2 regions of the Streptomyces sp. NBC_01298 genome follow, and region 2 is predicted to be linked to the other one. Evidence: predicted binding sites of a transcription regulator. Region 2 holds the regulator's gene; the other holds the start of a gene.
The links. The regulator HrcA, encoded in region 2, represses chaperone genes, less so after heat shock. The targets are predictions, from matches to a motif close to TTNGCACTCNGNNNNNCNGAGTGCNAA.

Region 1 (15,262 bases), 2.3 Mb from region 2:
GCGTCCTCCTGCTGGGCGTCACCTACAAGCCGGACCTCGCCGACCAGGAGGGCTCCCCGGCCCGCGAGATCGCCAGCCGCCTCCTCGACCTCGGCGCCCTGATCAGCTACCACGACCCGTACATCGCCGGGTGGCGCGTCAGGGACCAGCCCGTCCCCCGCGCCGAATCGTTGTACGAGGCCGCCGCCAACGCCGATCTGACGATCCTGCTCCAGCACCACCGCACCTACGACCTGCAAGGCCTCGCGGTGAAGGCCCAGTTGCTCCTGGACACCCGGGGCGCCAGCCCGGCGGGCGCCGCGCACCGCCTGTAGGGCCGGGCCGCCCCCTCGCAAACCCCTCCACGGATGTCGCAGGCTGCTGCTAGCCTGCGGCGACTTATCTCGCGCATACACCCCCACGTCAGCCGTGCGGGCCCGTGTGCCCACGATCCCTGGGGGGGATTTCTCCATATGAGCCAGCACACCCAGCCGCCCGCGCCCGACTCGACGCCCGCGCCCGAAGCCGCCGCCGCCCCGGCCCCTTACCCGGGCCCGTCCGGCGCCGACTTCCTCCAGGCCCAGGCACCGGCCCCGGCACGCCCCGGCAACCTGGGCCTCGGCATCGTCGCCGCGTTCGTCGCCGCGCTGGCCGTGGCCGCGGCGTACGGCGGCATCATGAACGCCATCGAGCGCGAGATCAGCTACGCGGTGATCGGCGTCGGCGCCGTGGTCGGCTTCGCCGCGGGCAAGCTCGGCGGCCGCAACCCGCTCCTGCCGGTCGTCGGCGCGGTCCTCTCGGTCGCCTCCGTCATCCTGGGCGAGCTGTTCTACTACGCGCTCGCACTCGCCGAGGCCTCCGGCATCGGCCTGGGCGACGTGCTGAGCACGCTCGGCGTCTCCGGCCTGATCGACATCTGGAAGGAGGGTGCGGACTTCAAGACCGCCCTCTTCCTCGCCCTCGGCGCGTTCGCCGGATACAGCACCGCCAAGAAGATCGGCGGCTGAGTCAGCCCCTCAGCCGCTCCACCTGACACGCCGGAGGGCCGGCGCCCCCGCATGGGGCGCCGGCCCTCCGGCGTGCGTACGGAAAAACCGTCAGCGGCTGTGCTGCGAGTCCGCGATGGTGACCTCGACCCGCTGGAACTCCTTGAGCTCGCTGTAGCCGGTGGTGGCCATCGAGCGGCGCAGCGCGCCGAAGATGTTCATGGAGCCGTCCGGGGAGTGCGACGGGCCGGTGAGAATCTCCTCGGTGGTGCCGACCGTGCCGAGGTCGACCTTCTTGCCGCGCGGCACGTCCTCGTGGACGGCCTCCATGCCCCAGTGGTTGCCCTTGCCGGGCGCGTCCGTGGCACGGGCCAGCGGGGAGCCCATCATCACGGCGTCGGCGCCGCAGGCGACGGCCTTGGGGATGTCGCCGGACCAGCCCACGCCGCCGTCGGCGATGACGTGCACGTAGCGGCCGCCGGACTCGTCCATGTAGTCGCGGCGGGCCGCGGCCACGTCGGCGACGGCGGTGGCCATCGGGACCTGGATACCGAGCACGTTGCGCGTGGTGTGCGCGGCGCCGCCGCCGAAGCCGACCAGGACACCGGCCGCGCCGGTGCGCATCAGGTGCAGGGCCGCGGTGTAGGTGGCGCAGCCGCCCACGATGACCGGGACGTCGAGCTCGTAGATGAACTGCTTGAGGTTCAGCGGCTCGGCGGCGCCGGAGACGTGCTCCGCCGACACGGTGGTGCCGCGGATCACGAAGATGTCCACGCCCGCGTCGACGACGGCCTTGGAGAACTCGGCCGTGCGCTGCGGGGAGAGGGCGGCGGCGGTGACGACACCGGAGTCGCGCACCTCCTTGATCCGCTGACGGATCAGGTCCGCCTGGATGGGAGCGGAGTAGATCTCCTGGAGACGGCGGGTGGCGGTCTCCTCGTCCAGCTCCGCGATCTCGTCGAGCAGCGGCTGCGGGTCCTCGTACCGGGTCCACAGACCTTCGAGGTTCAGCACGCCGAGGCCGCCGAGCTCGCCGATGCGGATGGCGGTCTGCGGGGAGACGACCGAGTCCATGGGGGCGGCCAGGAACGGGAGCTCGAAGCGGTAGGCGTCGATCTGCCAGGCGATCGAGACCTCCTTCGGGTCCCGGGTACGGCGGCTGGGGACGATGGCGATGTCATCGAACGCGTACGCCCTGCGGCCGCGCTTGCCGCGCCCGATCTCGATCTCAGTCACGTGTGGTGGCCTTTCCTGTGGGTCTGCCCGTCCAGTATCCCCGAACCCCGGCGCGCCGCGTTCCGGTGACCGCTGTACGGACGCACGTACCGGGCACGCCGGAGGGGCGGGCCCGCGCGGGCCCGCCCCTCCGGTACTGCGTGGATGCCGCTCCGATCAGCCCTTGCGGCTGTAGTTCGGCGCCTCGACCGTCATCTGGATGTCGTGCGGGTGGCTCTCCTTGAGCCCCGCCGAGGTGATCCGGACGAACCGGCCCCGGTCCTGGAGCTCCGGCACCGTCCGGCCGCCGACGTAGAACATCGACTGGCGCAGGCCGCCGACGAGCTGGTGCACGACCGCGGAGAGCGGTCCGCGGTACGGGACCTGGCCCTCGATGCCCTCGGGGATGAGCTTGTCGTCGCCGCCCACGCCCTCCTGGAAGTAGCGGTCCTTGGAGAAGGACTTACGGTCGCCGCGGGACTGCATCGCGCCGAGCGAGCCCATGCCGCGGTACGACTTGAACTGCTTGCCGTTGATGAAGAGCAGCTCGCCCGGGGACTCCTCGCAGCCCGCGAGCAGCGAGCCGAGCATCACCGTGTCGGCGCCCGCCACGAGGGCCTTGGCGATGTCGCCGGAGTACTGCAGGCCGCCGTCGCCGATGACCGGCACGCCGGCCGCCTTGGCGGCGAGCGCGGCCTCGTAGATCGCGGTGACCTGCGGGACGCCGATGCCGGCGACGACGCGGGTGGTGCAGATGGAGCCGGGGCCGACGCCGACCTTGATGCCGTCGCAGCCGGCGTCGATGAGGGCCTGGGCGCCGTCGCGGGTGGCGATGTTGCCGCCGATGACGTCGACCGTCGAGTTCGACTTGATCTTGGAGACCATGTCGCCGACGAGGCGGGAGTGACCGTGGGCGGTGTCGACGACGATGAAGTCGGCGCCCGCCTCGATCAGGGCCTGGGCCCGCTCGTACGCGTCGCCCGCGACACCGACGGCCGCGCCGACGAGCAGCCGGCCGTCCTTGTCCTTGGCGGCGTTCGGGTACTTCTCCGCCTTGACGAAGTCCTTGACCGTGATGAGGCCCTTGAGCAGGCCGGCCTCGTCGACGAGCGGCAGCTTCTCGATCTTGTGGCGGCGCAGCAGCTCCATGGCGTCCACGCCGGAGATGCCCACCTTGCCCGTGACCAGCGGCATCGGGGTCATGACCTCGCGCACCTGGCGGCTGCGGTCCGACTCGAAGGCCATGTCGCGGTTGGTGACGATGCCGAGCAGCTTGCCCGCCGGGTCCGTGACCGGGACGCCGGAGATGCGGAACTTCGCGCAGAGCTCGTCGGCCTCGCCAAGGGTCGCGTCGGGGTGCACCGTGATCGGGTCGGTGACCATGCCGGACTCGGAGCGCTTGACCAGGTCTACCTGGTTGGCCTGGTCGGCGATGGAGAGGTTGCGGTGCAGGACGCCGACGCCGCCCTGGCGGGCCATCGCGATGGCCATCCGGGCCTCGGTGACCTTGTCCATGGCGGCGGAGAGCAGCGGGACGTTCACGCGCACGTTGCGGGAGATGAGCGAGGAGGTGTCGATGGCGTCCGGGGACATGTCCGAGGACCCGGGGAGCAGCAGCACATCGTCATAGGTGAGGCCGAGCGTGGCGAATTTGTCGGGCATCCCAGTCGAGTCGCTGCCGTTCACAGTCATGACACCTTCCAAGATGGTCTTGCTCAGCGCGGATGTCCATGCTAACGGGATCCCGACGCCTCTCATTCCACGACGAAGATCGACGCCAAGGTTCGTATCTTCCTACGGGAAAAACCCGTACGGCCTACGGGAAAAACCTCGCACGGCCTACGGGAAGACCCGCACGGCCTACTGCTCGGCGAGCGCGCGGAGCCGGCTCAGCGCCCGGTGCTGGGCGACGCGCACCGCCCCGGGGGACATTCCGAGCATCTGCCCGGTCTCTTCGGCGGTCAGCCCGACGGCCACGCGCAGGACGAGGAGCTCGCGCTGGTTCTCCGGAAGGTTGGCGAGCAGCTTCTTGGCCCAGGCGGCGTCACTGCTCAGCAGTGCGCGCTCCTCCGGCCCCAGGGAGTCGTCGGGCCGCTCCGGCATCTCGTCGGAGGGCACGGCCGTACTGCCCGGATGGCGCATGGCGGCCCGCTGGAGATCGGCGACCTTGTGCGCGGCGATGGCGAAGACGAAGGCCTCGAAGGGGCGTCCGGTGTCGCGGTAGCGCGGCAGGGCCATCAGGACGGCGACGCAGACCTCCTGCGCCAGGTCCTCCACGAAGTGACGAGCGTCACCCGGAAGTCGCGACAGGCGGGAGCGGCAGTAGCGGATGGCGAGGGGGTGCACGAAGGCCAGCAGATCGTGGGTGGCCTGCTCGTCGCCCTCCACCGCACGGCGTACGAGCGCGCTGACGGTACCGTCGCCGCTGTTGCGGGAGGCGCCGCCGCCCCCTGTGGTCGCGGGTGACCCCGGGGCCTCGTCGTCGCGCATCAATCCATGGTGCCTTGGCGCCGGGGCATTCGCGGCACCGCGGCCCGTGTTGTGCGTCGAAGCGTTATGCGTCGACGGGTCGTGCGGGGTGGGTGCACCGGAACTCATGGTCTGGCCCTCCCCTCCCGCTCGGCCGAATCGTCCCCGCGGCGACATCTCCAGGATGCGCCACACCCTCAAGCATGCGGCATCGCGCCCGAAGCGACACGTCCCCCGGATTGTGCACCGTCAATCCCCCGCGCGCACCAGGGTGCGGCGGATCGGACGGCGGGAGATTCCGGAGGGCGGCCGGGGCCGCGGGTCCGGGGTGGGCCGGGGGCCGGGACGGGCCGGCCCGCCGACGGCACCGCCGGCCGGTGAGGGCCGGCGGACCTGCGGTCAGCGGACCAGGCCCCAGCGGAACCCGAGCGCCACGGCGTGCGCCCGGTCGGACGCACCCAGCTTCTTGAACAGCCGGCGGGCGTGCGTCTTGACCGTGTCCTCGGAGAGGAAGAGCTCGCGCCCGATCTCCGCGTTGGACCGGCCGTGGCTCATGCCTTCCAGCACCTGGATCTCGCGTGCGGTGAGCGTGGGCGCGGCGCCCATCTCGGCCGAACGGAGCCGGCGCGGGGCCAGCCTCCAGGTCGGGTCGGCGAGGGCCTGGGTGACCGTGGCCCGCAGTTCGGCGCGCGAGGCGTCCTTGTGCAGGTAGCCCCGGGCGCCGGCGGCGACCGCGAGGGCCACGCCGTCCAGGTCCTCGGCGACCGTCAGCATGATGATGCGGGCCCCGGGGTCGGCCGAGAGCAGCCGGCGCACCGTCTCCACACCGCCGAGCCCGGGCATCCGTACATCCATCAGAATCAGGTCGGAACGGTCGGCACCCCAGCGGCGGAGGACTTCCTCGCCGTTGGCAGCCGTCGTCACACGCTCGACGCCGGGCACGGTGGCAACCGCGCGGCGGAGCGCCTCTCGGGCAAGCGGGGAGTCGTCGCAGACGAGGACGGATGTCATGACCGCCCTCCGCAGCTGCTGATGCGCGTCACCTTGAGCCTCCAGGCTGGTACGTATCGTCACCTGTGCGGTCGATGCCCCCGGACACATGTCCGAGAACTTCTTGGTTCAACCGCCTTCGCACTCTCAACGATGGTCACTCGAAAGAGTTACGGGTCGGACGGACACCTTCGGCACTCTACGTGAGGAAGCGAACACAAGGCAGGAGCCACTCGCCGCGTGTCCTCCAGATGACGGTATGCCCTATTTGGCGGCTTTCCTTCCGTTTGGCGCATGTCTGAGGCTAGATTCCCAATGAGTCATATTTACATCTACTACGACAGTAGGTGTGGAGACATGGACCGTATCCGCCTCAGTACCGGCACCAAGAGGACTACCAATGGCAGATTTCTCCCGCCTCCCCGGACCGAACGCCGACCTCTGGGACTGGCAGCTGCTGGCTGCCTGCCGCGGGGTCGACAGCTCCCTCTTCTTCCACCCGGAAGGCGAGCGGGGCGCGGCCAGGAGCGCGCGCGAGACCTCGGCTAAAGAGGTCTGCATGCGATGCCCGGTGCGTTCTGAATGCGCCGCGCACGCACTCGCCGTCCGTGAGCCCTACGGGGTGTGGGGCGGCCTCACCGAGGACGAACGCGAAGAACTGATGGGCCGCGCCCGCCACCGCCTGATCCCGGCGACCACCGCGATCGGGCCGAGCGCGCCGATCGCCCCGCACTGACCGGGCTCCACACGAAACGACCGAAGGAACGTTTCGCCGATCTGATCGGCACACGCAGCACCGGCACACGCAGCACCGACGCGCACGGGTGTGCCGCGTACCGGACCGGGCTGCCACCCGACCGGCCGTACCGCCGTACGGTCCTTCGCGTGGCGGCCCCGTCCGCCGCGGGATCCGGCCACCCGGCCCATCGGGGCCAGGGCCATCCGCGCCAGGGCCGGCCGCCGGCGCCGGACCGAGCGCGCCCGGCCGTCAGCGCCGGGCGGCCCGCTCCAGCTGGACCAGGGTCGCGGCCACCGCCGGCACCCTGGCCAGGTCGGGCAGGGTCAGCGCGACGACCTCCCGCTCGACGGCCGGTTCCACGACGAGGGTGCTCACGCCCTTGGCCCGTACGGACTCCACCGCGAGCTCCGGCAGCACCGCGACCCCGAGCCCGGCCCCGACCAGGCCGACCACGGCCGGGTAGTCGTCGGTGGCGAAGTCGATGCGCGGGGTGAAACCGGCCGCCTCGCACACCTCCACCAGATGGCGGCGGCAGCGCGGACAGCCCGCGATCCAGGGCTCGTCGGCCAGCTCCGCCATGCCCACCCGCTCCGCTCCCGCCAGCCGGTGCCCTTCGGGAACCAGCCCGACGAGCCGGTCGGTCAGCAGCGGCCGGACCACGAGGTCCTCCCACTCGGCCGCCGATCCCGAGGCGCCGCCGTAGCGGAAGGCCAGCGCCAGATCGCAGTCCCCCTCGCGCAGCATCTCCACCGAGCGCGGCGGCTCCGCCTCGACCAGTGAGATCCGGGTCCCCGGGTGCTCGGCGCGCATCGCCGCGAGCGCGGTCGGCACCAGCGTGGAACTGCCGCTGGGGAAGGAGACCAGCCGGACCCGCCCAGCGCGCAGCCCGGCGATGGCCGCGACCTCCTCCTCCGCGGCCGTCAGTCCGGCGAGGATCCCGGCGGCATGCCGGACCAGCGCCTCACCGGCCTGGGTGAGGCGCATCTCGCGCCCGGTGCGGATCAGCAGCGGGGTGCCGGCGGACTGCTCCAGCGCCTTCATCTGCTGGGAGACGGCCGGTTGGGTGCAGCCGAGCTCGCGGGCGGCGGCGGAGAAGGACCCGGTTCCGGCGACAGCGCGCAGAACTCGGAGATGACGTGCCTCGATCACCCTTCGAGCATAAGGGGTACTTTGATCTCGGCGCGAATGACCCCCGGCTGCCTTTGAGGTGATCGGCTAGCGTGGTGCCATGCATCTGATCTCCGTGAACCTCGGCCGTGCGACGGCCGTCGACTACACCGACGCCCCGGACGGGCTGACCGGTCACGGCAAGATCCCCGCGCCGGGCCCCGTACGGGTCTTCGCTCCGGGCCCCAAGGGCGTCGGCGCGAGCGGCGTCGAAGGGGACGACGTCTGTCACCTGCGCCATCACGGCGGTGACCACCAGGCCGTGTACGCGTACGCCCGCGAGGACCTGGAGTGGTGGGAGCGGGAGCTCGGCCGCGAACTGCCCGGCGGGACCTTCGGCGAGAACTTCACCACCTCCGGACTCGACGTGAACGGCGCGCTGCTCGGCGAGCGCTGGCGGGTCGGACCCGATCTGCTCCTGGAGGTGGCCTCGGCCCGCATCCCGTGCCGGACCTTCCAGGGGATCCTCGGCGAGAGGGCCTGGGTCAAGCGGTTCACCCAGGAGGCCCGGCCGGGCGCCTACCTGCGGGTCCTGCGGGAAGGCTCGGTCTCCCCCGGGGACACCATCGAGGTCGCGCACCGCCCGGACCACGAGGTGACGGTGGCGTTCTGGTTCCGCGCCTTCACCACCGAGCGGGAGCTGCTGCCGCGCACACTGGCGGCGGGTGACGCGCTGGAGCCGGAAGCCCGGGACAAGGCGCTGGCCCACGTGGAGAAGTACGGGAAGCCGGGCGACTAGGTTGCGCCTATGACGACTGCGTTGATTACGGGATCCACGGCGGGCATCGGCGCCGCCTTCGCCCGGCGGCTCGCCGCCCAGGGGCACAACCTCGTCCTGGTGGCGCGGGACACCAAGCGCCTCGGGGAGCAGGCCACCGAGCTGCACGACCGGCACGGCATCGAGGCCGAGGTGCTGGCCGCCGACCTCTCCACCGAGGAGGGCATCACGGCGGTCGAGGAGCGCCTCGCCGACCGCAAGCACCCGGTGGACCTGCTGGTGAACAACGCGGGCTTCGGCAACAAGGGCCGCTACCTCGAAGTGTCCATGGCCGACGAGCTGACCATGCTGAAGGTCCACATCGAGGCCGTGCTGCGGCTGACCTCGGCGGCCGTGGAGCCGATGCGCTCGCGCGGGCGCGGCGGCGTGATCAACGTGGCCTCGGTGGCCGCCTTCCTGCCGCGCGGCACCTACGGGGCGAGCAAGGCCTGGGTCGTGCAGTTCACCCAGGGCGCGGCCAAGGACCTGACCGGCTCGGGCGTACGGATGATGGCGCTGTGCCCGGGCTTCGTGCGCACCGAGTTCCACGAGCGGGCCGGCATGGGCACGGACAACATCCCCGGCTGGATGTGGCTCGACGCCGACAAGCTGGTGGCCGCCGCGCTGGCCGATCTGGCGCGGGGCAAGACGGTGTCGATCCCGGATCCGCGGTACAAGGCGCTGATGGGCGTGGTGAAGCTGACCCCGCGGGGGCTGCTGGGCGGGATGTCCTCGCGCACGGGGCGCAAGTACGGGCCCCAGTAATCGGGGCGCGGGTCCCGCATCCCGTGGTGACCTGTGGGTAAACGGGGCATATGGGTGAAATCTCCCTAGACTGGATGTGTCCCATCCAGCGCGGGAGGCGACGCGATGACATTCGTACAAGTGATCGACTACGAGACCAAGCGCTTCGACGAGATGAACAGTCTCATCGACCGCTATGCCGAGCAGACCGCCGGCAGGCGCACGGTCACCCACACGCTCATCGGCAGGGATCGCGACTCCAAGACCCACTACGTGGACCTCGTCGAATTCCCCTCGTACGAAGAGGCCATGAGGAACTCCTCGCTCCCGGAAACCGACCGGATGTTCCAGGAGATGGTGGCGCTCTGCGAAGGCATGCCGAAGTTCATGAACCTCGACGTGGTCCGTGACGAGTACCTCAACAAGCTCGTCGTGAACCGCTTCCTCGAGGAGGTCGTGGGCAAGGGCAACTTCGACGCCGTCGAGGAGTGCATCGCCGCCGACTACGTCACCCACGACATCATGGAGAAGGCGGGCGAGGGCGGCGGCCGCGAGGGCATCCGCAAGACCGTCGGCATGTGGCGGAGCGCGTTCGACATGACCTTCGACATGACGCGGCAGGTCGCCGAAGGCGACTGCGTCACCACCCTGTGGGACTGGAAGGGCACTCACAAGGGCGAGTTCATGGGGGTCGCGCCGACCGGCAAGGAATTCACCATGTCGGGTTGTACGACCTGCCGGATCGAGAACGGCCAGATCGCCGAGGACTGGTGGTACTACGACGCACCGGGCCTGATGCGCCAGATGGGCATGATGCCCGGATAGCACCGGACAGCACCGGACAGCAGACGAGAAAGCCCCGGTCACCACCGCTTGGCAGTGGTGACCGGGGCTTTGCCGTACTTACCGACCGTTCTTACCGGCCGCGCCTACTGACGAGGTCAGTGGCTGTGGCCGTGGCCACCGTGGCCGTGACCGGCGTCGCCCTCGTCGTCGGCCGGCTTCTCGACGACCAGGGTCTCGGTCGTGAGCAGCAGCGACGCGATGGAAGCGGCGTTCTCCAGCGCGGAGCGGGTGACCTTGACCGGGTCGATGACGCCGGCCTTGACCAGGTCGCCGTACTCGCCGGTGGCGGCGTTGAAGCCCTGGCCCTTCTCGAGCTCGGCGACCTTCGCGGTGATGACGTAGCCCTCGAGGCCGGCGTTCTCCGCGATCCAGCGCAGCGGCTCGACGGCGGCGCGGCGCACGACCGCGACACCGGTGGCCTCGTCGCCCGACAGGCCGAGGTTGCCTTCCAGCACCTTCACGGCGTGGACGAGAGCGGAGCCACCGCCGGAGACGATGCCCTCCTCGACCGCGGCGCGGGTCGCCGAGATGGCGTCCTCGAGACGGTGCTTCTTCTCCTTGAGCTCCACCTCGGTGGCGGCGCCGACCTTGATGACGCAGACGCCGCCGGCGAGCTTCGCCAGGCGCTCCTGCAGCTTCTCGCGGTCCCAGTCCGAGTCGGTCGACTCGATCTCGGCCTTGATCTGGTTGACGCGGCCGAGGACCTCGTCGGAAGAGCCGCCACCGTCGACGATGGTGGTGCTGTCCTTGGAGATCGTGACGCGGCGGGCGGAGCCCAGTACGTCCAGACCGGCCTGGTCGAGCTTGAGGCCGACCTCCTCGGCGATGACGGTGGCACCGGTGAGGGTGGCCATGTCCTGGAGCATCGCCTTGCGGCGGTCACCGAAGCCGGGCGCCTTGACGGCGACGGCGTTGAAGGTGCCACGGATCTTGTTGACGACGAGGGTGGAGAGCGCCTCGCCCTCGACGTCCTCGGCGATGATCAGGAGCGGCTTGGAGGCGCCGGCCTGGATGACCTTCTCGAGCAGCGGCAGGAGGTCCTGGATGGAGGAGATCTTGCCCTGGTTGATCAGGATGTACGGGTCATCGAGGATGGCCTCCATACGCTCCTGGTCGGAGACCATGTACGGGGACAGGTAGCCCTTGTCGAAGGCCATGCCCTCGGTGAACTCGAGCTCCAGGCCGAAGGCGTTGGACTCCTCGACGGTGATGACACCGTCCTTGCCGACCTTGTCCATCGCCTCGGCGATGAGGTCACCGACCTGCTGGTCCTGCGCGGAGAGCGCGGCCACGGCGGCGATGTCGGACTTGTCCTCGATCGGGCGGGCGGTCGCGAGGAGCTCCTCGGACACGGCCTTGACCGCGGCGTCGATGCCCTTCTTCAGGGCGGCCGGGGAAGCACCCGCGGCGACGTTGCGCAGACCCTCGCGGACCAGCGCCTGCGCCAGCACGGTGGCGGTGGTGGTGCCGTCACCCGCGACGTCGTTGGTCTTGGTCGCGACCTCCTTGACGAGCTGCGCGCCAAGGTTCTCGTACGGGTCGTCGAGCTCGACCTCACGGGCGATGGTGACGCCGTCGTTCGTGATGGTGGGAGCGCCGAACTTCTTGTCGATGACGACGTTGCGGCCCTTGGGACCGATCGTCACCTTGACGGTGTCGGCGAGCTTGTTGACGCCACGCTCAAGGGCGCGACGGGCGTCCTCGTCAAACTTGAGAATCTTCGGCATGGGAGCGGTTCAGCCCTCTCGTTGCTATCCCCGGCCGCTCACCGCGACCGCCTGTCAGACACGAACTACGCCCCTCGCCGCCCGGCATCAGCAGGGGTGACCAGGGGCGTAGCTCAAAGCAAAACTGGAGAAGTGATTACTTCTCGACGATCGCGAGCACGTCGCGGGCCGAGAGGACGAGGTACTCCTCGCCGTTGTACTTCACTTCGGTGCCGCCGTACTTGGAGTACAGGACGACGTCGCCGACGGTGACGTCCAGCGGGAGACGCTGGCCGTCCTCGAAGCGACCCGGACCCACGGCGAGGACGACGCCCTCCTGGGGCTTCTCCTTCGCGGTGTCCGGGATGACCAGGCCAGAGGCCGTGGTCTGCTCGGCGTCGAGCGGCTGGACCACAATGCGGTCCTCGAGCGGCTTGATGGCAACCTTGGAGCTGGTGGTCGTCACGATCTGACCTTCCGCTTCGGAGATCCGGGGTTAATTGTCTGAGGTGGCGACCATGTCGATCCGTCGTCGCGGGTGCCGGATCTGCCTGTCGCCGTGTTGGCACTCACCAGGGGCGAGTGCCAGACGCGAGACTATTCCGGGGATTAGCACTCGGTCAAGCGGAGTGCCAATACGCGCCGCTGGTTTCGCAGCCTTGGCCGCCTGTTCGAGGCCCCGAATCCTGCGGGGACGCTGTCCCCGGGCCCCTGCGCCTCAAGCGCCGGCGGGGCTGGCTTGCGCCGAGGCTCGGTGGCTGCGGGTGGGGGCCGGTGCCGGGGGCGGGGTGGGGTGTCGGCCTGGACTGCATGATTTAGGCGCCCTGCCCGCTACTTCGACAGGGTGCGCGTGTTCTCGCGCCACAAATCACGCTTTACGTCCCGGCCAACACCCCACCCCGCCCCCGTCGCCGACCCCGGCCCCGCCGCAGCCCCCACCGACCCCGGCTGGGGGATATTCCAGACCGCCCGCGCCACTCCAGCCGTCCGGCGCTTGAGGACCGGGGTCTGGGGCGGAGCCCCAGAGGGGGCCGGGCGCAGCCCGGGGCCCCGCTCCTTTCAGCCCGTCCGGCGTTTGAGGACCGGGTCCGGGCTGGCCCGGGGAACGGTGGAAGGGAGGGTAGGGGAACTCCGCCCCGCAGGGCCCAACCACCCGCACCCGCCCCGCCGGACGGAGTCCGGCGCAGCCGGGCGAAGCCCGCGCAGCGGTGCGAGGTCGGCGTGAAAGAGGTGTGGTCGGCGTCAAGCAAGAAGGAATGGCTGCCCGGTATGTGACGCTTGGGGCATGCGGATCCTGGTCGTCGAAGACGAAGTCAGCCTCGCCGATTCACTGCGGCGCGGCCTCTCCGCCGACGGCCACTGGGTCGACCTGGCCCACGACGGCCACCGCGGACTGGACCTGGCACTCACCGGAGGCCCGTACGACGTGGTCCTCCTCGACCTGATGCTCCCCGGCCTCTCGGGCTACGAGATCTGCACCCGGATGCGGTCCCACGGCGTCGCCACCCCCGTGCTGATGCTGACCGCCAAGGACGGCGAGTACGACGAGGCCGAGGGCCTGGACTCGGGTGCGGACGACTACCTGACGAAACCGTTCTCCTTCGTCGTCCTCGCCGCCCGCCTCCGCGCGCTCACCCGCCGCGCCGCCGGCGCGGGCGCCGCCGCCCGGACCGGGGTGCTGCAAGCCGGCGACCTCGTCCTCGACACCCAGGGCCGCCGCTGCCGCCGGGGCACGCACGAGATCGAGCTGACCGCCCGTGAGCTCGGCGTCCTGGGCTGCCTGATGGAGCAGCCCGGCCGGGCCGTCGCCAAGCAGGACATCCTCGACGAGGTCTGGGACACCCCGCACGGCATCGACCCGAACATCGTCGAGGTCTACGTCTCCTCGCTCCGCCGGAAGATCGACGCCCCCTTCGGGCGCCGCGCGATCCTCACCGTGCACGGCACCGGCTACCGGATGGCCCCGGACGGTGGCTGAGCCGCCGTCGAAGCCGCGGCCCCGCCGCCTCGGCGGCCTCCGCGCCCGCGCCGCCGCGGCGGCCGCCCTCGCGATGGCCGCCGTACTGGCCGCCGGCGGGCTGTGGCTCTACACCCTGCTGCGCGCCAACCTCATCGAGAACACCACCGGCCGCACCGAGCTGGCCGCCCGCAAGGTGGCCGCGCAGTCCGACACCGGGAGCCTCCCGGCCGGCGGCCGGCTGCCCGCGCCCGAGGGCGGGGTCGACCTGGTCCTCGTACGGAACGCGGCCGGGACCGTCGTGGCCACCAGTGGGGACCTGAAGGACACCCCGGAGCTCACGGAGCTGGGCCCCGCGGCCGGGCAGGACGTACGGTCGGCCGTGCTGCCGCCCGCACGCCCCGGCGCACAGCGGCGCGTGGTGGTCGCCGTGGACGCGCCCGGCCCGCCGGGGGCGCACGACCCGCACACCGTCTACGCCGCGACCGTCCTCGGCGACGTCGACGACGCCAACCGGGCCGTCGCGCTGGGCCTGCTCGCCGGCGCGCCCCCGCTGATCGCCTTCGCGGCGCTGCTGGCCTGGTGGGTGACGGGCCACGCGCTGCGCCCGGTCACCGCGATCCGCACCGGGCTGGCGGCGGTCACCGGGAGCGAGCTGGACCGGCGGGTCCCGGACCCGGGCGGCGCCGACGAGATCGCGCAGCTGGCACGGACCGTCAACGACACCCTCGACCGGCTGGAGCGCAGCGACGCCCGGCAGCGGCAGTTCACCGCCGACGCCTCGCACGAGCTGCGCAATCCCCTCGCGGCCGTCCGGTCCCGGCTGGAGGTGGCGCTGCGGGACCCCGACCGGGAGTCGGTGGCGGCCGCGCTGGCCGATACCGAGCGGCTGCAGGGCATCGCGGCCGATCTGCTCCTGCTGGCCCGGCTGGACGGCGGGCCGGCGCCGCGCCCCGAGCCGGTGGACCTCGCGCTGCTGGCCGCCGAGGACGTGGCGCGGCGCCCGGAGCCCCGGGCCCGGCTACGGGTGGACGCGCGGGCTCCCGTACCGGCGTCCGGGGATCCGGCGCGGCTGGAGCGGGCGCTGGCGAACCTGGTGGACAACGCCCTGCGGTACGCCCGTACCGGGGTCGTGGTGCGGGCCTTCGCCGAGGACGGCTGGGCGATGCTGGAGGTCACGGACGACGGGCCGGGCATCCCGGAGGCCGACCGGGACCGGGTCTTCGAGCGGTTCGTACGGCTGGACGCGGACCGGGGCCGGGCCAGCGGCGGCACCGGCCTGGGGCTGGCCATCGCCCGGGAGATCGCCCGGGCGCACGGCGGTGACGTCCGCGCGCTCCCGGCGCCCGCCGGCGGCGCCCGGCTGGTGCTGCGCGTGCCCGCCCCGGCCTCATCCGGCCGCGGCGCCGCACCCGCCCCCACCCCCGCCCCCTGAAGACGCCTTCAGGACCCTCAGGCTTCCTTCAGCACCGCTCCCCCAGCATCGACAGGCATGAGCGCCCACCGCAGGAAGACCCGTGCACCGAAGTCCCCGGCGGCCGCGTCCCGCCGCCGCAGGCTCACCCGCACCCTGCTGGCGTCCGGCTGCGCCCTGGTGGTGCTCGCGGGGGCGACCGCCTGGTACCTGTACGACGACCTCGCCTCCAGCATCGGCAGCTCCAAGGCCCTGGAGGGTGCCGAGAAGTCGAAGTACGGCGACGTGAACAT
Region 2 (15,262 bases):
TGCGCAGCGGCGCGGTGAGGTGGTGGACCGCCGGGTACGCGGCCGGGGCGTACGGGCCGTGCTCGCGCATGAACCGGTTGACCAGTCCGCGGGCCGGCCGCCCCGAGAAGGCCCGGGTCAGCTCCGTCCGGACGAACAGCGGGTCGGTCAGGGCCTTCTTGTGCAGGGGGTGCGCGCCCGACTCCGGGCAGGCCAGGAAGGCCGTGCCGAGCTGCGCGGCCTCCGCGCCCGCGGCGAGCAGCGCGGCGATCTGCGAGCCGCGCATCAGGCCGCCCGCCGCGATGATCGGGAGGGCCACGGCCTCGCGCACCTGCGCGACGAGCGCGAGCAGGCCGACCCCGGCGGTGCCGTCGCCCTGCGGGTCGTCGCGGTGGGTGCCCTGGTGGCCGCCCGCCTCCACGCCCTGGACGCACACGGCGTCGGCGCCGGCCGCCTGGGCGGCGCGGGCCTCCTCGACGGAGGTGACGGTGGCGATCGTGTACGTACCGACCTTGCGCAAACAGGTGAAGGCCGCGGGCGCGGGCAGGCCGAAGGTGAACGAGACCACGGGTACCGGGTCCTCGATGAGAATGGCCAGTTTGGCGTCGTAGCCGTCGTCGCTGGTGCCGATGATGTCCTCGTCCGCGAGGGAGATCTCGTACCAGGACGCCTCGCTGGCGAGGTGCCCGCGGTAGGCCTCCAGGGCCGCCGGGTCCACGTGGGAGGTCTGCGGCAGGAAGAGGTTGACGCCGAAGGGACGGCGGGTGAGCGCGCGCAGCCGCTTGATCTCCTGGTACATGCCGTCGGCGGTCTTGTAACCGCCGGCGAGGAAGCCCAGCCCACCCGCTTCGCACACGGCGGCCGCGAGCGGCGGGCAGGACGCGCCGCCCGCCATGGGCGCCTGCACGATCGGGTACGCGAAGAGACCGTTCGGTGCGGAGGACATGAGCTGCATCGTGCCATGTCCCGCTCACGGGACCGAATCACGGCATTCGCCTGGCATAGTCCCCTTCACCGGGGTGCCCGAATACCGCCGCCGCCCTGCCGCCGCCCCGCCGCCCCGCATGCCGCGAGCCCGGTCCGGGGCATCCCCGGACCGGGCTCGCAGGTGTTCTCGTACGCTGCTCCGCGCGCGGCTCAGCGCCCGTTGAAGGCGTCCTTCAGGCGGCTGAACAGGCCTTGCTGACCCGGCGCGAACTGGCCCATCGGCCGCTCCTCGCCGCGCAGCTTGGCCAGCTGGCGCAGCAGGTCCTCCTGCGCCGGGTCCAGCTTGCCGGGGGTGGTGACCTCGACGTGCACGATCAGGTCGCCGCGCCCGCCACCGCGCAGGTGGGTGACGCCGCGCCCGTGCAGCGGGATCGCCTGCCCGGACCCGGTACCGGGCCGGATGTCGATCTCCTCCAGGCCGTCCAGGGTCTCCAGCGGGCACTTGGTGCCCAGGGCCGCCGCGGTCATCGGGATGGTGACCGTGCAGTGCAGGTCGTCCCCGCGCCGCTGGAAGGTCGGGTGCGGCAGCTCGTGGATCTCCACGTACAGGTCGCCGGCGGGGCCGCCGCCGGGGCCGACCTCGCCCTCGCCCGCGAGCTGGATCCGGGTGCCGTTCTCGACGCCGGCCGGGATCTTGACCGTGAGGCTGCGGCGGGAGCGGACCCGGCCGTCGCCCGCGCACTCGGGGCACGGGGTCGGGACCACGGTGCCGAAGCCCTGGCACTGCGGGCAGGGGCGCGAGGTCATGACCTGGCCCAGGAAGGACCGGGTGACCTGCGAGACCTCACCGCGGCCGCGGCACATGTCGCAGGTCTGCGCCGAGGTGCCGGGGGCGGCGCCCTCACCGGAGCAGGTGGTGCAGACGACGGCCGTGTCGACCTGGATGTCCTTGGTCGTGCCGAAGGCGGCCTCGTCCAGTTCCAGGTCGAGGCGGATCATGGCGTCCTGGCCGCGGCGGGTCCGCGAGCGCGGTCCGCGCTGCGAGGACTGGCCGAAGAAGGCGTCCATGATGTCGGAGAAGTTGCCGAAGCCACCCGCTCCGAAGCCGCCGGCCCCGCCGCCGCCCGAGGAGGACAGGGGGTCGCCGCCGAGGTCGAAGACCTGCTTCTTCTGCGGGTCCGAGAGGACCTCGTAGGCCGCGTTGATCTCCTTGAAACGCTCTTGCGTCTTGGGATCGGGGTTCACATCCGGGTGCAGCTCGCGTGCGAGCCGCCGGAAGGCCTTCTTGATCTCGTCCTGCGATGCGTCGCGGCGCACGCCGAGAACGGCGTAGTAGTCCGTGGCCACTTACGACTCCGCCAGGATCTGTCCGACGTAACGTGCCACTGCGCGTACCGCTCCCATCGTTCCGGGGTAGTCCATGCGGGTCGGTCCGACCACGCCGAGTTTGGCGACTGCTTCGCCGCCCGAACCGTAGCCGACCGAGACGACGGACGTGGAGTTCAGTCCCTCGTAGGCGTTCTCATGCCCGATCTTTACGGCCATTCCCGACTCACTTGCCTCGCCCAGCAGCTTGAGGAGCACGACCTGCTCCTCCAGCGCTTCGAGCACCGGCCTGATCGTCAGGGGAAAATCGTGTCCGAAGCGGGTGAGGTTGGCGGTGCCGCCGATCATCAGCCGCTCCTCCGCCTCCTCGACCAGCGTTTCGAGGAGGGTGTCGAGGACGGCCTTCACCGTCACCCGGTCCTCGGTCTCGAAGGACTCCGGAAGGTCCTTCACCAGCGGCGGCACGTCGGTGAACCGGCGGCCGACGACAATGCTGTTGAGGCGGGCCCGCAGGTCCGCGAGCGAGGTGTCCGCGAAGGGGGTCTGGCAGTCGACGAGCCGCTGCTCGACCCGGCCGGTGTCCGTGATGAGGACCAGCATCAGGCGGGCCGGGGCCAGCGAGAGCAGTTCCACGTGCCGGACGGTGGACCGGGTGAGCGAGGGGTACTGGACGACGGCGACCTGCCGGGTCAGCTGCGCGAGCAGCCGCACCGTACGGCCGACGACGTCGTCGAGGTCAACGGCCCCGTCGAGGAAGTTCTGGATGGCCCGGCGCTCGGGCGTCGACAGCGGTTTGACCCCCGCCAGCTTGTCGACGAAGAGTCGGTAGCCCTTGTCGGTGGGGATCCGGCCCGCGCTGGTGTGGGGCTGCGCGATGTAGCCCTCGTCCTCCAGCACGGCCATGTCGTTGCGCACGGTGGCGGGCGAGACGCCGAGCCGGTGCCGCTCGGTGAGCGCCTTGGAGCCGACCGGCTCCTCCGTCCCGACGTAATCCTGGACGATGGCACGCAGCACTTCGAGTCTGCGTTCGCTGAGCATCGCGCGCACACCTCCATCGTTTCCGTCGTTCGCGGCTTCGGCAGGCCCTGCCTGCTGGCACTCTGAGCGTTCGAGTGCCAGAGATCCCCCGGTCAGTGTACGGCGGGGTGGTACACCCCTAGCAAGGGCGGCCCGCCAAGGTAGCGTCGCGGCATGGACGTGCGTTGGGAAGAGGCGGGCTGGGAACGGCTCACCGAACGGGCCGGCCGCAAGCGCCTGCCGGTGTGGGATTGCACCGTGGGACTGGTGGTGGGCGAGGATTCGGCCCTTCTGATCGACCCCGGGTCCTCCCTGCGGGAGGGCGCGCTGGTGCGCGCCGAGGCGGAGCGGCTGGCGGGGCGGCGCGTGACCCATCTCGCATTCACACACGGACATTTCGACCACGTGCTGGGCGGAGCGGCGTTCGCGGGGGCGGAGGTCTACGGCCCGGTCGGGCTGGACGCCCTGCTCTCCGTGAGCCGGGACGAGCTGCGGGCCGACGCGGTGCGGCACGGCCTCGCGGAGGCGGAGGCGGCCGAGGCGGCGGACCTGCTGGTGCTCCCCCGGCACCTGGTGTCGGGCGAGTGGACGCTGGACCTGGGCGGGGTACAGGTCCTGCTGGCGAACGTGGGCCCGGGACACACCCGGCACGATCTGGCGGCCTTCGTGCCCGGTGCGCGCGAGGTGGTCTTCTGCGGCGACCTCGTCGAGGAGTCGGGCGAGCCGCAGGCGGGCCTGGACGCGGTGCCCCGGCAGTGGCCCGCGGCACTGGACCGGCTCCTCGCCCTGGGCGGGGACGACGCTCTGTACGTGCCGGGTCACGGAGCGGTGGTCGACGCGGCCTTCGTCCGTGCCCAACGCGACACACTGGCGGCCCGTTTCGGCGTGTCGGACACGTGAGCGGGCCCGCTCTCCTACCCTCGGCCGGATGCGCGAGTACTCCCCCGACCTGACCCCGCAGTGGAAGCGCTCCAAGCCCGTCCCCGAGGTGCCGGCCGATCCGGACCTGGTGGTCGAGGTGGCGGGTACGGACTTCTGCGGCGCGGTGGTGGCCTGCGAGGCGGGCACGGTGACCCTGGAGGACCGCTTCGGCAAGCGCCGCGTGTTCCCCCTCGAACCCCGCGGCTTCCTCCTGGACGGCGCCGTGGTGACCCTGACCCGCCCGGCCCGGGGACCGGCCGCACCGGCCCGTACGGCCTCGGGCTCCCTCGCCGTGCCCGGCGCCCGGGCACGGGTGGCCCGGGCGGGCCGGATCTACGTGGAGGGCCGCCACGACGCCGAACTCGTCGAACGGGTCTGGGGCGACGACCTGCGGATCGAGGGGGTCGTGGTGGAGTACCTGGAGGGCATCGACGACCTCCCCTCCGTCGTCGCCGACTTCGCCCCCGCGGCCGACGCCCGGCTCGGCATCCTGGTGGACCACCTGGTCCCGGGCTCCAAGGAGTCCCGCATCGCCGCCGCGGTGACCTCCCCGCACGTCCTGATCGTGGGCCACCCGTACGTGGACGTCTGGCAGGCGGTGAAACCCTCCGCCCTGGGCATCCGCTCCTGGCCGGTCATCCCGCCCGGCCAGGACTGGAAGACGGGCATCTGCCGCGCCCTGGGCTGGCCGGAGAACACCGGAGCCGCCTGGCAGCACATCCTGTCGCGCGTGACCTCGTACAAGGACCTGGAGCCGACGCTGCTGGGCGCGGTGGAGCACTTGATCGACCACGTGACGGCGTAGCCCCGGGCGCGAGGCGAACCCTGCGGGGCCGTCCCCTACCCGCCCTTCCGCCGTTCCCAGGGGCTCCGCCCCAGACCCCGCGCCTCAAACGCCGGCGGGGCTGGAATTGCCCTGCGGGCAATCCAGCCCCGACCGGGCAAAATCCAGCCCCTCCGGCGTTTGAGGAGCAGGGGTCCGGGGACTGGTCCCCGGCAACGGCGCCGCACGCGGCAGCGGGTCCGGGCGGAGCCCGGGGAACGGGCGAAGGGCGGGTAGGGGAACTCCTCCCCCACAGGGCCGCCTCCCGGGAACGGGGTCAGTCGACCAGGTCGCGGACCACCGCGTCGGCCAGGAGCCGCCCCCGCAGGGTCAGGACGGCACGCCCCGCCTCGTAAGGCCCCGGTTCCAGCAGCCCGTCCGCGAGGGCCTTGCGAGAGGCCGCCAGCCCCGCCGCCGCGAGCAACGACAGCGGCACCCCGTCCACGAGCCGAAGCTCCAGCAGGATCCGCTCGACCCGCCGGTCCTCCGAGGACAGCAGCTCCCGCCCGGCCCCGGGCGACCGCCCCTCCGCCAGCGCGGCCGCATACGCGCCCGGGTGCTTCACGTTCCACCACCGCACCCCGCCCACGTGCGAGTGCGCCCCGGGCCCGGCCCCCCACCAGTCGGCCCCGCGCCAGTACAGCTCGTTGTGCAGGCACCGCCCGGCCTCGGAGGTGGCCCAGTTCGAGACCTCGTACCAGGAGTACCCCGCCTCGGCCATCACCGCGTCGAGGATCAGGTACCGGTCCGCGTGGACGTCGTCGTCCGTCATCGGGACCTCGCCCCGCCGGATCCGCCGCGCGAGCTGGGTGCCCTCCTCCACGATCAGCGCATAGGCGCTGATGTGATCGGGCCCGGCCCCCAGGGCGGCCGAGAGCGACGCCCGCCAGTCCTCGTCCGATTCCCCGGGCGTCCCGTAGATCAGGTCCAGGTTCACGTGCTCGAAGCCCGCCGCCCGCGCCTCCGCGACGCAGGCCTCGGGCCGGCCGGGGGTGTGCGTACGGTCCAGCACCTTCAGGACGTGCTGCTTCGCGCTCTGCATGCCGAAGGAGATCCGGTTGAAGCCGCCCGCGCGCAGCTCGGCCAGGTACTCCGGGTTCACCGACTCCGGATTGGCCTCGGTGGTGACCTCGGCGTCCTCGGCCAGCCCGAATTCCTCGCGGATCGCCGCGAGCATCCGTACGAGGTCGCCGGCGGGCAGCAGCGTGGGCGTGCCGCCGCCCACGAACACGGTCCGGACGGCCCTCGGGTCGTCCCCGAGCACCTTCCGGGCCAGCCTGACCTCGTCGATCAGGGTGTCGGCGTAGTTCTCCCGGGAGGCGAGCACGCCGCCGGTGCCCCGCAGCTCGGTGGCCGTGTAGGTGTTGAAGTCGCAGTACCCGCAGCGCGTGGCGCAGTACGGAACGTGCAGGTAGAACCCGAGCGGCCGCTCGCCCGCTCCCGCCAGGGCGTGGGGCGGCAGGGAGCCGTCTTCGGGCATGGGTTCACCGTCGGGCAGTGCGGAAGGCATGGGCCCATTGTCCCGCACTGCCCCAAGGTCGTTTACGGTCCCGCGCGGCGACCCTGACCGGGCCCCTGACCGGGCCTCGGACCGGGCCCGGTGCTACGCCTCCCGGGACCCCTCGTACATCTCCTCGATGAGGTGCTTGAACTCGCGCTCGACGACCGGCCGCTTCAGCTTGAGGCTCGGGGTGAGGTCCCCGTGCTCCACGTCCAGGTCGCGCGGCAGGAGGCGGAACTTCTTGACCGTCTGCCAGCGCTGGAGGCCCTCGTTGAGGGTCTGGACGTAGGTCTCGATGAGCCGGTTCGTCTCGGGCGCGGCCAGGACCTGGGAGTACGTCTTGCCCTCCAGGCCGCTCTCGGCGGCCCAGACCAGGATCGAGGGCTCGTCGAGGGCGATGAGGGCGGAACAGAAGTTCCGGTCGGCGCCGTGGACGACGATGCTGGAGACGTAGGGGCAGAGCGCCTTGAACTGTCCCTCGATCTCAGCCGGGGCGACGTACTTGCCGCCCGAGGTCTTGATCAGGTCCTTCTTGCGGTCGGTGATGCGCAGGTAGCCGTCCGCGGAGAGCTCGCCGATGTCACCCGTGTGCAGCCAGCCGTCGGCCTCCAGCACCTCGGCGGTCTTCTCGGGCTGCCCGTGATAGCCCTGCATGATGCCGGGGCCGCGCAGCAGCACCTCGCCGTCGTCGGCGATGCGGACCTCGGTGCCGGGGAGCGGCTTGCCGACGGTGCCGGTGCGGTAGGCCTCGCCCGGGTTGACGAAGGAGGCGGCGCTGGACTCGGTCAGTCCGTAGCCCTCCAGGATGTGGATGCCCGCGCCGGAGAAGAAGTAGCCGATCTCCGGGGCGAGGGCGGAGGCGCCGGAGACGGCGGCGCGCAGATTGCCGCCGAAGGCCTCGCGGAGCTTGGAGAAGACGAGCTTGTCGGCGACCTTGTGCTTGGCGGCGAGGCCCAGGGGGGCGCTCGCGCGGCCGGTGCGGCGGAAGTTGTCCTGGGTGACCTTGGCGTACTCGCGGGCCACGCCGACGGACCACTGGAAGATCTTGTACTTGGCCCCGCCGCCGGCCCGGGCCTTGGCCGCGACCCCGTTGTACACCTTCTCGAAGATGCGCGGGACGGCCGCCATGTAGGTCGGCTGGACGATCGGCAGGTTCTCGATGATCTTGTCGATGCGGCCGTCGACGGCGGTCACGTGGCCCACCTCGATCTGGCCTGAGGTCAGCACCTTGCCGAAGACGTGCGCGAGCGGCAGCCAGAGGTACTGGACGTCGTCCTTGGTGATCAGGCCGGTGGCCACGGTGGCCTTGGCCATGTACGACCAGTTGTCGTGCGGCAGCCGCACGCCCTTGGGCCGGCCGGTGGTGCCCGAGGTGTAGATGAGGGTGGCGAGCTGGTCGGCGGTGATGGCCGCGATCCGCTCCTTGACCACCTCGGGGTGCTTGGCCAGGTACTCGCGGCCGCGCGCCTCCAGGTCGGCCAGCGAGAGCACCCAGCCCTCGGGGTCCCCCTCGGCCGCGACGGCGTCGGCGGTCTCCACGACCACGACGTGGGCCAGCTCGGGCAGGTCGGCGCGGCGCTCACGGGCCTTGGCCAGCTGCGCGGCGTCCTCGGCGATCAGGATCCGGCTCTCGGAGTCGGAGAGGATGAAGGCCGACTCCTCCGCGTTCGTGCTCGGGTAGACGGTGGTCACGGCGCCGCCGGCGCACATCACGCCGAGGTCCGCGAGGATCCACTCGACCCGGGTGTTGGAAGCCAGCGCGACGCGCTGCTCCGGCTGGATCCCGAGCTCCACGAGCCCGGCCGCGATGGCGAAAACCCGATCGGCGGCCTGTCCCCAGCTGAGGGACTTCCAGTCGTCCGGGCCGCCCTTGCCGCCCGCGGCGGGGACCGGGTAGCGGTAGGCCTCGGCGTTCGGCGTGGCGGCGACACGCTCCAGGAAGAGGGTCGCCACGGTGGGCGGACGGTTCTCGATCAAGGTCTGTGTGTCGCTCACGGACATCCTCCGGACCACGCGGCAGGGCATGTACAGGACTTGTAACTGGCGAGTAACCAACGAGCAGTGATCAGACTAGGGGCCCTCCGCCTGGCGCGTAAGGGCCCCTGGGACGCCGATTCATAACGAAGCGGACGCCCGCGACCCGCGTTCCGCTCCGTGGCCGGATACGCAGCGGGCCCCCGCGCCGGAGCACGGGGGCCTGCTTCGCATCCAATGGCTTCGCCGCGGCTACTTCTTCTTGCCGCCGGACTCGTCACTGGAGAGGACGGCGATGAAGGCCTCCTGCGGGACCTCCACGGAGCCGACCATCTTCATGCGCTTCTTGCCTTCCTTCTGCTTCTCCAGCAGCTTCCGCTTACGGGAGATGTCACCGCCGTAGCACTTGGCGAGGACGTCCTTGCGGATGGCGCGGATGGTCTCGCGGGCGATGACCCGCGAGCCGACGGCCGCCTGGATCGGGATCTCGAAGGCCTGCCGCGGGATGAGCTCGCGCAGCTTGGCGACCAGGCGCACGCCGTAGGCGTAGGCCGCGTCCTTGTGGCAGACGGCGGAGAAGGCGTCGACCTTGTCGCCGTGCAGCAGGATGTCGACCTTGACCAGGCTGCCGGACTGCTCGCCGGTGGGCTCGTAGTCGAGGGAGGCGTAGCCGCGCGTCTTGGACTTCAGCTGGTCGAAGAAGTCGAAGACGATCTCCGCGAGCGGGAGCGTGTAGCGGATCTCGACCCGGTCCTCGGAGAGGTAGTCCATCCCGAGGAGGGTGCCGCGGCGCTGCTGGCAGAGCTCCATGATCGCGCCGATGAACTCGGAGGGCGCGAGCAGGGTGGCCCGTACGACCGGCTCGAACACGTCCCTGATCTTGCCCTCGGGGAACTCGCTCGGGTTGGTGACGGTGACCTCCTTGCCGTCCTCCAGGACGACGCGGTAGACCACGTTGGGCGCGGTGGCGATCAGGTCGAGGCCGAACTCGCGCTCCAGGCGCTCGCGCACCACGTCCAGGTGCAGCAGGCCGAGGAAGCCGACGCGGAAGCCGAAGCCCAGCGCCGCCGAGGTCTCGGGCTCGTAGACCAGCGCGGCGTCGTTGAGCTGGAGCTTGTCCAGGGCCTCGCGCAGGTCCGGGTAGTCCGAGCCGTCGAGCGGGTACAGGCCCGAGAAGACCATCGGGCGCGGGTCCTTGTAGCCGCCGAGGGCCTCGGTCGCGCCGTTGTTCAGGCTGGTGATGGTGTCACCGACCTTGGACTGACGGACGTCCTTCACGCCGGTGATGATGTAGCCCACCTCGCCGACGCCGATGCCGTCGGCCGGGGTCATCTCCGGGGAGGAGACGCCGATCTCCAGCAGCTCGTGCGTGGCGCCGGTCGACATCATCCGGATGCGCTCGCGCTTGTTGAGCTGGCCGTCGACGACACGGACGTACGTGACGACACCGCGGTACGAGTCGTACACGGAGTCGAAGATCATCGCGCGGGCCGGGGCGTCCTTGGGGCCGACCGGGGCCGGGACCGTGGCGACGATCTTGTCGAGCAGCACGTCCACGCCGAGACCGGTCTTCGCCGAGACGCGCAGGACGTCCTCGGGCTGGCAGCCGACCAGGTTCGCGAGCTCCTCGGCGAACTTCTCCGGCTGGGCGGCCGGCAGGTCGATCTTGTTCAGGACCGGGACGATCGCCAGGTCCTTCTCCATCGCCAGGTACAGGTTGGCGAGGGTCTGCGCCTCGATGCCCTGGGCCGCGTCCACCAGGAGGACCGTGCCCTCGCACGCCGCCAGGGAGCGGGAGACCTCGTAGGTGAAGTCGACGTGCCCGGGGGTGTCGATCATGTTGAGGATGTGGGTCTTGCCCAGGTCCTCGCCCGTGTTCGGGGCCCACGGCAGCCGGACGGCCTGGGACTTGATCGTGATGCCGCGCTCACGCTCGATGTCCATGCGGTCGAGGTACTGGGCGCGCATCTGCCGCGAGTCCACCACACCGGTGAGCTGGAGCATCCGGTCGGCAAGGGTCGACTTGCCGTGGTCGATGTGCGCGATGATGCAGAAATTGCGGATCAGCGCCGGGTCGGTACGGCTCGGCTCGGGCACGTGGCTGGGGATCGCGGGCACGCAGTGTCCTGATTCTCGGGTCGCAGTCGGAACGAAGTGTGGGCGTCGGTCTGCGCGAAACGGATCTATACGCAGACTCCCATGGTCCCATGAACCGGAGAGTGCGCTCGGTTTGGGCCGGTCGAACGGCAGCTGGTAGCCTGAGCAGCTGTGTCTCGTGTGCCCTCTAGCTCTACGGGACGCAATCCGAAGATCAAATCTCTGAACCTGCAAAGGCTCTTTCGTGGCGAACATCAAGTCCCAGGTCAAGCGCAACAAGACGAACGAGAAGGCTCGCCTTCGCAACAAGGCCGTCAAGTCCTCGCTCAAGACCGCCATCCGCAAGGCCCGTGAGGCCGTCGTCGCCGGTGACGTCGAGAAGGCCACCGTGGCTTCCCGCGCCGCTTCCCGCGCGCTCGACAAGGCCGTCTCGAAGGGTGTCATCCACAAGAACGCCGCCGCCAACAAGAAGTCGGCGCTGGCGACCAAGGTTGCCTCCCTTCAGGGCTGAGCCCCTGATGTGATCGCCGGGCAAGGATCCAGCGGGCCCTCTCTCCCGCTCCCGACCGGCACTCCGCGCCGCACACGAAGCGTTCGCCACGCGGGTGCGGCGCACCCAGAGAAGTAACCGAAGGCCCCGATCGCCTCCCTTCCCCAGGGCAGCGACCGGGGCCTTCGGCATGCGCCGCGTCGCCGCGGGCGGGCCCCTCAGGCCGGCTCCGCAGGCCTCGCCGGCGCGGCGGGGCGGGCCGAGACCGCGGCCAGGACGGTGGCCGTGAGGATCTCCGGCGCCTCGGCCGGGGTCATCCGTCCGGCCTGCACCTCGGCGGCGGCCGCGTGGACCAGGCTGTAGACGACCGTGACCAGCCAGTCCGCGGACAGGTCGGCGCGCAGCTCGCCGCTCTCCCGGCCACGGCCGATCACGCGGCGGACGGGAGCGAGGATCCGGTCGTGGCGCTCGCGCAACCGCTCGGGCGGCAGCGCCGCGGAGACGGCCGCGAACACCGCGGAGTGCCGGTCGAGAACCCGCCACGAGCCGCGAATGAGCACCCCGAGGGCCTCCTCCACGCCGCCCTCCCCGGCGGGGCCTCCCCCGGCCGCGCCTCCCCCGGTCGCCCCCTCCTCGCCGCCGAGCCCCTCCAGCGTGGCCGCGGCCTCACCGACGGCCCGGTCGAGGGCGGCGTCGAGGAGGGCTTCCCGGGTCGGGAAGTGCGAGTAGAGCGTGACGCGGCTGACGCCGGCGGCGCGAGCGATCGCGGCCATGCTCGCCTGCGGATCGGCCAGGAAACAGTCGAGGCCCGCGTCGACGATCGCGGCGGTGTTGCGCTCGGCGTCTGCGCGGCGGGGGCGGGGTGCGTCGGAGACCATGCCGACAAACTTAACACCACTGTTCACATTCCCCAGGCGAGCCCGCATACTCAATACCTAACACACTTGTTAACTTTAGGAGCGGCTTCGCCATGCCCCCGCACACTCCGCACCCGCAGGACCACCACCAGGACAACCACGCACACCCCCACCCGGGCACCCACCAGAGTCCCCACCCGAGCCATGGCCCACCGCCCCACCCGCGCCGTCGCCCCCTCCTCGCCCTCCTCTGCCTGGCCCAGTTCATGCTCATCGCCGACGTCACCGTCGTGAACGTCGCCCTCCCCGCCATCGGCGCCGACCTCTCCCTCTCCGGCACCGGCCTGACCTGGATCGTCACGGCGTACACCCTGTTCTTCGGCGCCCTCCTGCTGGCCGGCGGCCGGCTCGCGGACCGGTTCGGTGCGGTGCGGACCTTCCTGACCGGGCTGGCCCTCTTCACCGCCGCCTCCGCAGCCTCCGGGCTCGCGGGAGACGCCGCCACGCTGATCGCGGCCCGCTCCGCACAGGGCGTCGGCGCGGCCCTGCTCTCACCGGCCGCCCTGTCGCTGGTCACGACCCTGTTCCAGGGCCCGGCCCGGCATCGCGCCCTCGGGGCGTGGGCGGCGATCGGCGGCACCGGCGCGGCCCTCGGGGTCCTGCTCGGCGGAATCCTTACCGACGGGCCCGGCTGGCGTTGGATCTTCTACCTCAACCTGCCCGTCGGCGCCCTCGCCCTCATCGGAGTACCGCTCCTGCTCGGCCGCCCGCTCCCCGCCACGTCCGCCACGGCGGACCCCGCCCGCCGAACCGCTCCGCTGAACGGGCCGGCGATCCTCCTGCCGACCCTGGCCGCGGGCGCACTCGTCTACGGCCTGACCGAATGCTCCTGGCTCCCCACCATCGCCGCCCTGGCCGTACTGGCCCTCCTGATCGCGACACAACGCCGCTCCGCCAACCCCCTGATTCCCCCCGCCATGCCGGGCCGGCGCTCCCTCCTGGGCGGCAGCGCGGTGATACTGGGGGCGGCGGGCCTGCTCGTGACCGGGTTCTACCTGAGCTCCCTGCACATCCAGCAGTCCCTCGGGCGCAGCCCCTTGATCACCGGGCTGGCCTTCCTCCCCGCGGCGGTGGCGGCCACCGCCGGCGCACACCTGGGCTCCCGGCTGCTCCCCCGCTTCGGCTGGCGCCCGGTCGGCGCGGCGGCGTTCACCGTGGCCGCCGCGGGCGCGGCCCTCACCTCCCTGGGCGGCCTCTGGTCGGGCCTGGTCCCCGGCTTCGCCCTGCTGGCCCTCGGACTCGGCGCGGCCTTCGTGTGCGCCACCACCTCGGCCCTGTCCGAAGTGGCCCCGGCCCACACAGGCCTGGCCTCCGGCTTGGTCGGCACCTCGCACGAACTGGGCGCGGCCATCGCCATCGCCGCCCTGGCCACGGCCGACTTCACCACCCTCGCCTACCCGGCCCTGACCCTGGCCCTGGCCACCCCCTTGCTCCTCCCCAAGGGCCGCCCCGATCCCAACGCCACCCGAACCGCGGCCCACTGACCCACCCACCCCAGGACCAGCGTTCCGCAACCAGCACCGCACACGGCGGCGGCTCCGAGCCGAAGAGCCGGCCCCGCCCGGCCCCGCACCGCCCGGGCGACCGCGACGCGCGGCAGCGCCACGCGCGGCAGGGGCAGCGCCGAGCGGTAGTTGGAGGAGGGTCCGGGCGCAGAGCCCCGGGGAACGGGCGAAGGGCGGGTAGGGGACTTCGCCCCGCGGAGCCCACCGCCCGCACCCGCCCCCGACGTCGGCAGCCCGGCCCGCCTCACGGCCAGGGGAAGCGGTCAGAGGACAGCAGCCAGGCAGGAGCTCAGGGCCCAGAGGGGCCAAGCGCCCAGGCGCCCAGGGGCCCGGGGCCCGGCTTCAAGGCACGGCTCCGGGGCCCGGCTTCGAGGCACGGCTCCGGGGCCCGACAAGATCCGAAAGAGACGGTCTAGGTGTGCATCTGCCGGAGCTTGATTGCACCGGGGTCTGGGTCTTCTGCTTCAGGCGTTCGTAGGGTGTCTGGCCGCCGCGGGCGCCGTGGGGGCGGTGGTAGTTGTAGTAGTCCTCCCACTCGCGGAGCTTGTCGTTGAAGACGCCTGTGTCGTCGATGACGACGCCTTCGAGCATGCGGTAGAACTCCTCGGCGTCGATGCGGTGGGAGCGTTCGACCTTGCCGTTGAGGTGCGGTGATGCAGGTTTGATGTAGGTGTGGGCGATGCCTTTGTCGAGGACGTTCCAGTGGAAGGCGGACTGGAACTCGGCTCCGTTGTCGGTCTGGATCACTTCGACGCGGAACGGCAGGCGCTCCAGGACGTAGTCGAGAAACTGGACGGCGGTCTTCTGGTCGCACCGCGGGTAGATTCGCAGGACCCGCAGTCGGGTGCAGTCGTCGATGGCGGTGAACTGGTAGCACTTCGCCCGCCGTCGTCGCTTGGGCAGGGTTGCGGTGACTGGCGCCGCAGCTGGTGTCTGCTCTGGTAGGCCGATCGGTTCGATGAATTTTACGTCGATCTGGACTCTGTTGCCGGGCTGCTGCTTCTCGTAGCGGGTGTAGCGCTTGTCGTGCCGCTTGTAGCGCTGAGAGGCCGGCAGACGGTTCATCCCGAGCCTTTTGAGGATGCGGTAGACAGCGGAGCAGGCGATGTCGATGTCGTGGTACCGCTTCAGGTACATCTTGATCTTCATCGGACCGAAGTGGTAGTGCTTCCGCAGGTAGACGATCTTGTTGACGACGTCGTCCTCGGTGGCGTGGGGGCAGTGGTGGGGCTTGCTGGAGCGATCCCGCAAGCCCTCAAGGCCCTCGTCCTGGTACCGGCGCTGCCACTTGTAGAAGCAGGTGCGGCTGATTCCGTAGTAGCGGCAGGTCAGCGCGACGTTCCCGGTGACTTCTTCGGCGTGTCGTAGGACCGCCAGCCGATGTTGGGCCTGGCGGTCCTGCTGCTGTTGCGGCGAAGGGGGCATGGCAGACCTCCGTCTATTCGGAGACCCATGTGTAACCAACGTCCGGCAGTTTTATACCTAGCCCCGCCGGGTCCGCGCCGCACGGGCGACCGCGACGACCGCCTTCTCCAAGGCGTACTCCGGGTCGTCACCCCCGCCCTTGACCCCCGCATCCGCATCCGCCACCGCACGCAGCGCGTCCGCGACACCATCCGCCGACCATCCCCGCATCTGCTGCCGCACCCGGTCGATCTTCCACGGCGGCATGCCGAGGTCCCGCGCGAGGTCCCCCGGACGGGCCCCCCGCGGGGCCGAGGCCAGCTTCCCGATCGCCCGTACCGCCTGGGCCAGCGCGCTGGTGATCAGGACCGGAGCCACACC

Region 1: the regulator HrcA is predicted to act here: its motif matches at 12,208-12,234, upstream of groES (co-chaperone GroES).

What each region holds. Positions count from the first base shown of each region.
Region 1 covers NZ_CP108414.1:3,807,107-3,822,368, forward strand. The annotation lists gene OG730_RS16975 (nucleotide sugar dehydrogenase) at 1-314, shown strand, start outside; gene OG730_RS16980 (hypothetical protein) at 453-986, shown strand; gene OG730_RS16985 (GuaB3 family IMP dehydrogenase-related protein) at 1,077-2,201, opposite strand; gene guaB (IMP dehydrogenase) at 2,358-3,872, opposite strand; gene OG730_RS16995 (sigma-70 family RNA polymerase sigma factor) at 4,041-4,670, opposite strand; gene OG730_RS17000 (response regulator transcription factor) at 5,049-5,660, opposite strand; gene OG730_RS17005 (WhiB family transcriptional regulator) at 6,040-6,375, shown strand; gene OG730_RS17010 (LysR family transcriptional regulator) at 6,628-7,527, opposite strand; gene OG730_RS17015 (MOSC domain-containing protein) at 7,607-8,284, shown strand; gene OG730_RS17020 (SDR family NAD(P)-dependent oxidoreductase) at 8,294-9,067, shown strand; gene OG730_RS17025 (ester cyclase) at 9,173-9,871, shown strand; gene groL (chaperonin GroEL) at 9,988-11,619, opposite strand; gene groES (co-chaperone GroES) at 11,756-12,064, opposite strand; gene OG730_RS17040 (response regulator transcription factor) at 12,884-13,576, shown strand; gene OG730_RS17045 (sensor histidine kinase) at 13,569-14,990, shown strand; gene OG730_RS17050 (LCP family protein) at 15,048-15,262, shown strand, end outside.
Region 2 covers NZ_CP108414.1:6,132,514-6,147,775, reverse strand. The annotation lists gene OG730_RS27875 (nitronate monooxygenase) at 1-925, opposite strand, end outside; gene dnaJ (molecular chaperone DnaJ) at 1,117-2,253, opposite strand; gene hrcA (heat-inducible transcriptional repressor HrcA) at 2,254-3,270, opposite strand; gene OG730_RS27860 (MBL fold metallo-hydrolase) at 3,424-4,149, shown strand; gene OG730_RS27855 (DUF3097 domain-containing protein) at 4,178-4,975, shown strand; gene hemW (radical SAM family heme chaperone HemW) at 5,271-6,503, opposite strand; gene OG730_RS27845 (AMP-dependent synthetase/ligase) at 6,597-8,489, opposite strand; gene lepA (translation elongation factor 4) at 8,721-10,586, opposite strand; gene rpsT (30S ribosomal protein S20) at 10,810-11,076, shown strand; gene OG730_RS27830 (TetR/AcrR family transcriptional regulator) at 11,274-11,933, opposite strand; gene OG730_RS27825 (MFS transporter) at 12,026-13,456, shown strand; partial or broken gene OG730_RS27820 (IS481 family transposase) at 13,925-14,902, opposite strand; gene holA (DNA polymerase III subunit delta) at 14,960-15,262, opposite strand, start outside.